Regions from separate parts of the Arthrobacter sp. B0316-1-20 genome, predicted to be linked through region 2. Evidence: riboswitches for the same ligand, from Rfam matches in the RefSeq annotation. Region 2 holds a riboswitch; the other holds the start of a gene.
What was found. A riboswitch is a leader RNA that binds a small molecule or an ion and turns the genes downstream of it on or off. The one in region 2 is predicted to bind cyclic di-AMP.
Positions count from the first base shown of each region.

Region 1: it holds a riboswitch for cyclic di-AMP, as region 2 does, so the genes downstream of both, AC5RW2_RS13215 (NlpC/P60 family protein) here and AC5RW2_RS13700 (C40 family peptidase) in region 2, are expected to answer to the same signal.

Region 1 covers NZ_JBNHHC010000007.1:29,277-32,660, reverse strand. Annotated here, with positions in the region: gene AC5RW2_RS13220 (HNH endonuclease) at 1-462, opposite strand, end outside; gene AC5RW2_RS13215 (NlpC/P60 family protein) at 751-1,557, opposite strand; cyclic di-AMP (ydaO/yuaA leader) riboswitch at 1,562-1,737, opposite strand; gene AC5RW2_RS13210 (NlpC/P60 family protein) at 1,972-2,694, opposite strand; cyclic di-AMP (ydaO/yuaA leader) riboswitch at 2,698-2,871, opposite strand; gene AC5RW2_RS13205 (M23 family metallopeptidase) at 2,989-3,384, opposite strand, start outside.
Region 2 covers NZ_JBNHHC010000007.1:138,528-141,911, reverse strand. Annotated here, with positions in the region: gene AC5RW2_RS13710 (MFS transporter) at 1-47, shown strand, start outside; gene AC5RW2_RS13705 (LysR substrate-binding domain-containing protein) at 166-1,098, opposite strand; cyclic di-AMP (ydaO/yuaA leader) riboswitch at 1,349-1,513, shown strand; gene AC5RW2_RS13700 (C40 family peptidase) at 1,517-2,395, shown strand; gene AC5RW2_RS13695 (MDR family MFS transporter) at 2,966-3,384, shown strand, end outside.

The DNA.
Region 1 (3,384 bases), 110 kb from region 2:
GGGGGCCGGCCGGTCCAGATCGCGGATCCGCCAACGCGCACCGCTGGGCGGGCGGGGTGTGAACCGAAGGCTCCAGCCCATCTGGGCCAGTGTGCGATCGCCCTTGGCGTTATTGCAGCGCAGGCAGCAGGCCACCAGATTCTCCCAACTGTCCGCGCCTCCGCGCGAGCGCGGCCTGACATGGTCCACCGTCGTGGCCGTCTTGCCGCAGTACGCGCACAGGTGGTTGTCCCGGCGCAGCACTCCGCGGCGGGTCACGGCGGTGTCCTGATTGTACGGAATCTTAATGTACCGGTTGAGCAGGATCACCGAAGGGCGGCCCAGGATGTCGTTCGGCCCGACGACGGGATCACCGTCCTCCGCGATCACGCTGGCCTTACCGGTGAGCACAAGCAGCAGCGCCCGGCGGAAGGTGACGACCGCCAGCGGTTCGTATCCAGCATTCAGAACGAGTGTGCGCATGCACATTCCTCTAGGTGTGGCCAACCCGACCGGCGTTTCAGTTCCGGTCAGGGACTGGATTTTCTGCACTAACAGTCAAAGGGTATGACGGTCGATACGTTCTGCGCTAACTTTTTTCGCTGTTGGTGGGCAGTTTCGACCGGAGCAGCCACTGTTCACCGGCTGTTCTTGGATCGTCGGCGTATCCGGCGGGCGGTTGCCGTTAGGCCAAAAACGCCGCCGGCCCCGGTGCACGCTGGGCGTGTACCGGGGCCGGCGGACGGTCTAGCAGACCGGAAAGGCCGAAGCTTAGTTGACGCGGATGGCGACGTAGCCGGATCCCACATCAGCGCTGGCCAACGCGGTGGTGTAACCGGTCCAGCCGCCGTGGACGGCCTGGCCGTTGCCCACGTAGATGGCGATGTGCGCAACACCGGCGCCGCCGTCGGAGTAGTAGAGCAGGTCGCCCGGCTGCGGGGTGGAAACCTGTGTTCCGTAGCTAAGGAACTGCGCGGGGGCGAGGTCGCCCACCGACTTACCGGCGGCGCGCAGGGCCTTCTCCACCATGGCGGTGCAGTCCTGCGAAATACCGATCTGGCCGTAAGCGGAGGAGACCAGGGTGGAGGCCACGCCACTGGCGGAGGCGGTGGCGGGCGCGGCGTCCTTGGCGGCTGCGGGCTTGGCGGCTGCGGGCTTCGCTACGGCTGCCGGCGCGGCTGCCGGGGCGGCTTGCTGGACGGCAGTCTGTGCTGCGTCTGCCGCTTGCTCGACAACCGGCTCCACTTCCTGGGCCACGGCTTGGACCACTGGCTCCGGCTTAGGGGCCGGAGTCGACGTGATGTCGGGGCGCGAGAAGGTCAGTTCGACAGCACTGGAAGCCTGGACCGTGTCCACCTGCACGCGGCTGGGGACGGACACGGTGGACGCGGTGCGTTCGATGGTGGCTGACTGCGCGGGGATGCCGGCGGTCAGGGCCAATCCGGAGGCGGCAGCAATAACGGCTGCGGAGCGCCCCATGGATCCGGCATTGGAGGAGACGGCTTTGGAAATCGTCTCCAGCGGGTTAGTGCGGACGGAAACGGCGCGGTGGCGCCCCGTGGCGGTGTTATTGAACACGTTAAAGGCCTCTCCCAATGCCTGCGAGGTGAGCTGTCGGATTCGGATGGGAGTGCACCCGGCCGCAGTCCTCCCCCGGCAAATGCCTGAGAGTCCTACGACTTAACCCCAAGGGTTCCTGTACGGAACCCGAATTTGGTTCCCCCGCCTCTGCCCGCGAAGTTTTTGCGAACGAACCCCGGATGGTGGCAGAGCTCGGCAATCCACCCGGAGGTACCAGCCGTCTGGCAGCTGGAACGAGTAACAGCGTATACGATGCGGCGGGCATTGTCACGTTCTGATCACGGAACGGTGATCTTTAGGTTACGGAGGTTGCCCGGGACGCACCGAAACCGGGAGCGCTTAAGGACCGACGGCGCGCCCCGAAAGGCGCGCCGCGGTACACCCCATATAAAAGGGGCGTCAGGAAGTCTCTTAGCCTGCCGGACGGATGAACACCGGACCGGAGCCGATGTAGGCGCTGCCCAGCACGGTGCTGTAACCGGCCCAGCCGCCGTGGACGGCCTGGCCGTTGCCAACGTAGATGGCCACGTGGGCCACGCCGGCGCCGCCGTTGGCGTAGTAGATGATGTCGCCCGGCTGCGGGGTGGAAACCTGGGTGCCGTAGGCGAAGAACTGTGCCGGGGCGAGGTCGCCGACCGAGAAGCCGGCCGCGCGCAGCGCGTTCTCGACCAGTGCGGTGCAGTCCTGACCCACACCGATCTGGCCGTACGCGGCAGCGACGATGGCGCCGGCCGCTCCGCTGGCGGCAGCTTCGCCGCTCTTCTTGCTGGACTTGCCCTTGTCCGATGCGGCGTCGTTGCCGGTCGTTGGGTTGATCTCGTTCGAGACGGCCTGGACCACGGTCTGCGGTGCCGGGGTGGAAGTGATCCCTGCACGTTCGAAGGTCAGTTTCACGGCCGCCGAAGCCTGCACGGCTTCCACCTGAACGCGGGCCGGGGCGTCGACGCTGCGGTCGGCGCTGACGGCCTGAGCCGGAATGGCACCGGTCAGAACGATGCCGGTAGCAGCGGCGAAGACGGCACCCTGGCGTCCAACAGTTCCGGCGTTTGCGGAAACAGCCTTGGAAATCGTCTCAAGCGGGCTGGTGCGGACAGGGGTCGCACGGTGGCGGCCCGCAGTAATGCTCTTGGACACGGTTGTACCTCTCCCAAATGCCTGCGAGGTGAGCTGTCGGGTTCGGATGGGAGTTCATCCGGCCGGCCGGTTTCCGGGCTGGTGGCCCGGGCCTGATCGGCTTTACCCCAAGGACATCCTGCGATGTCCGGGAAGTGGTTCCCCCGCCTCTGCCATGCGATTCGGTGCGAACGAACTTCGGGCGACGGCAGAGTTCGGCATTCCGCCCGAAGGTGCCTGGCAGTTGATGCCAGGCACAGGTGAAACCTTATAACAGTTTGGCGACTGAGTCACATTCCGGTTACGGCGTGTCAATCAGAGCCAGCCGGTGGGGTCCACCAGCTTGCCGTTGACCATTACTTCGAAGTGCAAATGGCAGCCGGTTGACGCTCCGGTGGTGCCGCTTTCACCCAGAACTTCTCCACGCGCCACGGTGGCGCCCACCGTTGTGTCGATGGTGCTCAGGTGGTTGTACGTGGTCTCCAGGCCGTTGCCGTGGTCCACCACGATCCGGTTGCCGCCACCGCCGACCTGGAACCCGGCCTCGACGACGGTGCCGCCGGCCGCGGCGTGGACCGGCGTGCCGCAGGGGGCTCCGTAGTCCTGGCCGGTGTGCAGTTCTCCGGCGTAACCGGTGATGGGGCTGACCCGGTAGCCGAACGGCGAGGTCTTGATCAGCTCGTCCATCGGCTGCGAAAGGGACCCTTCGCT
Region 2 (3,384 bases):
GCATCAAGGAGGGTAAGAACCAGGACCTCACTGCGGAGAACATGTAGTCTCTGCTCGCTAGGCCTGAACGTTACGGCGGCCGTTGCCCGAGGCAGCGGCTGCCGTCACGGTTAAGCCGTGCCGTGCCGTCGTGCGTTTGTCGGCTGGGCGCCGCGTTAAGCCGCGTCACGCCGTCGTGCGCTCGCCGGATCCGCTCGCAGCCGCGCCGCCAACCTCCGCACAGAAGTCGAGAAAGGCCCTCAGCCTGAGGCTTGGCTTGGTGCCGCTGGCGTAGGCCACGCAGACGTCGCTGTGCCCGACCGGCCCGTCGATCTCCACAGTGGCCAGCGGAAGACCGTCGTAGCTGTGGTTAGCCGGCGGCCGCTGCACCAGCACGGTGTAGCCGAGGCCGCGGGCCACCATGCCCCGCACAGCTTCAAAACTCGAAGAACGCCAAGCGATTTTCGGGTCCAGTCCGGACAACCGCAGGTTGACCAATTGGTTGTCCCGCACGGTCGGGATGTCCAGCGAGACGAAGTCCTCTTCGGCCAGTTCGGCAAGCCGGACGCTTTTTCGGGAAGCCAGCGGGTGGTCGGCCGCCAGCAGAACATAGGGCCGGCCTTCCTTGACCGTTCGCGCCTGCACGCCGGGCAGCAAGTGCCGCGTATGGGTAATCACCGCATCCAGGTAGCCCTCCTGCATCCGGTGCTGCAGCTCGGCGGCTTCCCCTTCCTCCATGGTCACAGTGAGCCGCTGATGGGGCTTGATGAACCGTTCGCTGATCACCGGGACCCAGAAGGCGGAGAGGGTGCTGTAGCAGCCAATGGCCAGCGGACCGACCAGTCCCTGCTGGCGCTCGATGATGCTGTTATGCACGTCATCGGCGTGCCGGACCAGGCTCCGGACGTCTCGCAGGAACTGTTGGCCGACACCTGTCAGAGCCACTCCGCGGGACCGGTGCCGTACCATCAGCTGCGCGCCCACGATCCGTTCCAGATCCGTCAGCGACTGAGACATTGCCGCTTGTGAGATGTGGCTGGCGGCTGCGGCGGCGGAGATCGATCCGTGATCGGCGACTGCCACAAAGTACTGCAGTTGCTTGAGAGTGAAGTTGACCACCAAGTCACCGTACAAGTAATGCGATGTGGATGGATTTCTGGGCGGATTGTGCCGGTGGATGTAGCGGCCATACCCCGTGGTATCGCCCGCGTCGGATGTCTGTTCTTCCCGACGAGGCCCCGCTCTCAGGTTATCCACAGGTAAATCTCAGGGCTTGGACAGTTATCGAACCGTTATGTAACGTAATTGCAACGACGGCGAACATCCGCCGCCGTCCTCGGAAGGTATTGCTGAGCTCTGCCAACCTTCCCGAGTTCGTTCGCTAGACATCTGGCAGAGGCGGGGGACCCACTTTTCCGGGCCCCTTTGGGGCCCTTGGGGTTAAGTCGCGTGGAGTGCATGCCGCACTACCGCACGACCGGGTGACTCCCATCCGAATCCGACAGCTCACCTCGTAAGCATTGGGAGAGGTTACTTCTTGCTGCTCAAAAACAACCGTGCACGCCACCGCGCCACCCCCGTCCGCAACACCACTGTGGCCGGCCTGACCAACGCTGTTTCATCCCACGCCGGCACCGTCGGCCGCAGCGCCGCCGTTGTCACGGCTGCCGGCGGTCTGATGCTGGGCGTCGGCCTGCCAGCCAACGCTGCCTCCGATGTCATCGTCCCGACCTACGGTGCAGCCGATGTTGCGGACGCCGTTGCCGCCCCGGCCAACGCCAGCACCGAAGCTGCTTCCGACGCCGCCACCCACACCGTGGTCGCTGGCGATACCGTAGGCACGATCGCCGCCCAGTACGGCAAGAACGTGCAGGACGTACTGGCCGCCAACGGGCTGAACGCTTACACGATCATCTACCCGGGCGACCAGATCGCGCTGACCGGTTCCGCGCAGGGCACCCAGTCCGGCGGCGGCCAGGCTGCCCAGGGCACCAGCGTGGCAACCGTAGCCACCCAGGCTGCACCGGCAGACACCGCCACCGTTTCGCTGGCCAGCACCGACATCAAGCCCGCTTCCACCGGCGGCAACCAGAGCATCGTGGACATCGCCATGCAGGGCGTGGGCACCCCCTACGTCTGGGGCGGCACCTCCACCTCCGGCTGGGATTGCTCCGGCTTCACCCAGTGGGTTTACGCCCAGGTAGGCGTCGACCTGCCCCGCACCAGCCAGACTCAGGGCAGCGCCCTGACGCCGACCAGCAACCCGAAGGCCGGCGACCTGGTCGTGCAAAACGGCGGCGCCCACATCGGCATCTACCTCGGCGGCGGCAAGATGATCAGCGCGCTCAACCCGAGCCAGGGCACCCTGGTTCACGACGTGAGCGCCATGCCGGTCACCGGCTACTACACCATCTAGTAGCCCCACAGTTTCCTGGGCCGGTCATTCCCCCCAACGGCCGGCCCAGGACCACAGGGAGCCCCGTCGGCATGCGCCGACGGGGCCTCTCCTCTTTAAGCACGGGCATCTCCTCCTTAACTGCAGGATTTCTCCTCTTAACTGGCAGGCTCCTCCTCAAGGGGACCCGTGCCTCTTCCCGGCGAAACTTCTCCTCTTTAACACGGCTCTTTAACACGGGGCCCCTTATACAACGGGGCGTTGCCTCCGTAACGCGTAATCGCTGCCTTAACCGGCGAAGCTTCTCCCTTTGGGGCGAAGCTTTGCCTCTTTAACCGGGCTTTGCGGTCCGCAGTCCGTCTCTGGCCCAAGGCTTGGCATCGGGAACTGCAGCGCACTCCCCCGCCCCATTCCGAGGCGACCCTGCCCCGTCGGGCGAGCACCGGCGTCGTTATTTGCCAGACCGTGAGGGGTAGCGGGAATAGGAGCTGATGGCCGAGGGTTAGACTACTATTCCGCCGTTTTCGCCGGCGTTCTTGGCCCTTCGGAGGCCGACCACAACAGCACGCACTCCCACCCGAGGATTCTCCCGTGAGTAATGAACCGTCGACGAATAGTGACTCGGCGCGGCCCGGGCAGGCCCAAGGCAGCGGTTTGACGGCAGATGAATCGCGCCGCAACCGCAGGGTGATCGGCATCCTGCTGGTTTCCGCTTTTGTGGTGATCCTGAACGAAACCATCATGTCCGTGGCCTTGACCGACCTGATGGAAGACCTGCACATCAGCGCCCGCGCGGCCCAATGGCTGACCACCGCGTTCATGCTGACCATGGCGGTGGTCATCCCGGTGACCGGCTTCCTACTGCAGCGTTTCACCACGCGCCAGGTTTTCACGGCGGCCATGCTGCTGTTCTCGTCGGGCACGCTGCTGGCCGCGCTGGCGCCGGGGTTCGAGGTGCTGCTGGTGGCGCGCGTGGTGCAGGCGTCGGGTACGGCGATCATGATGCCGCT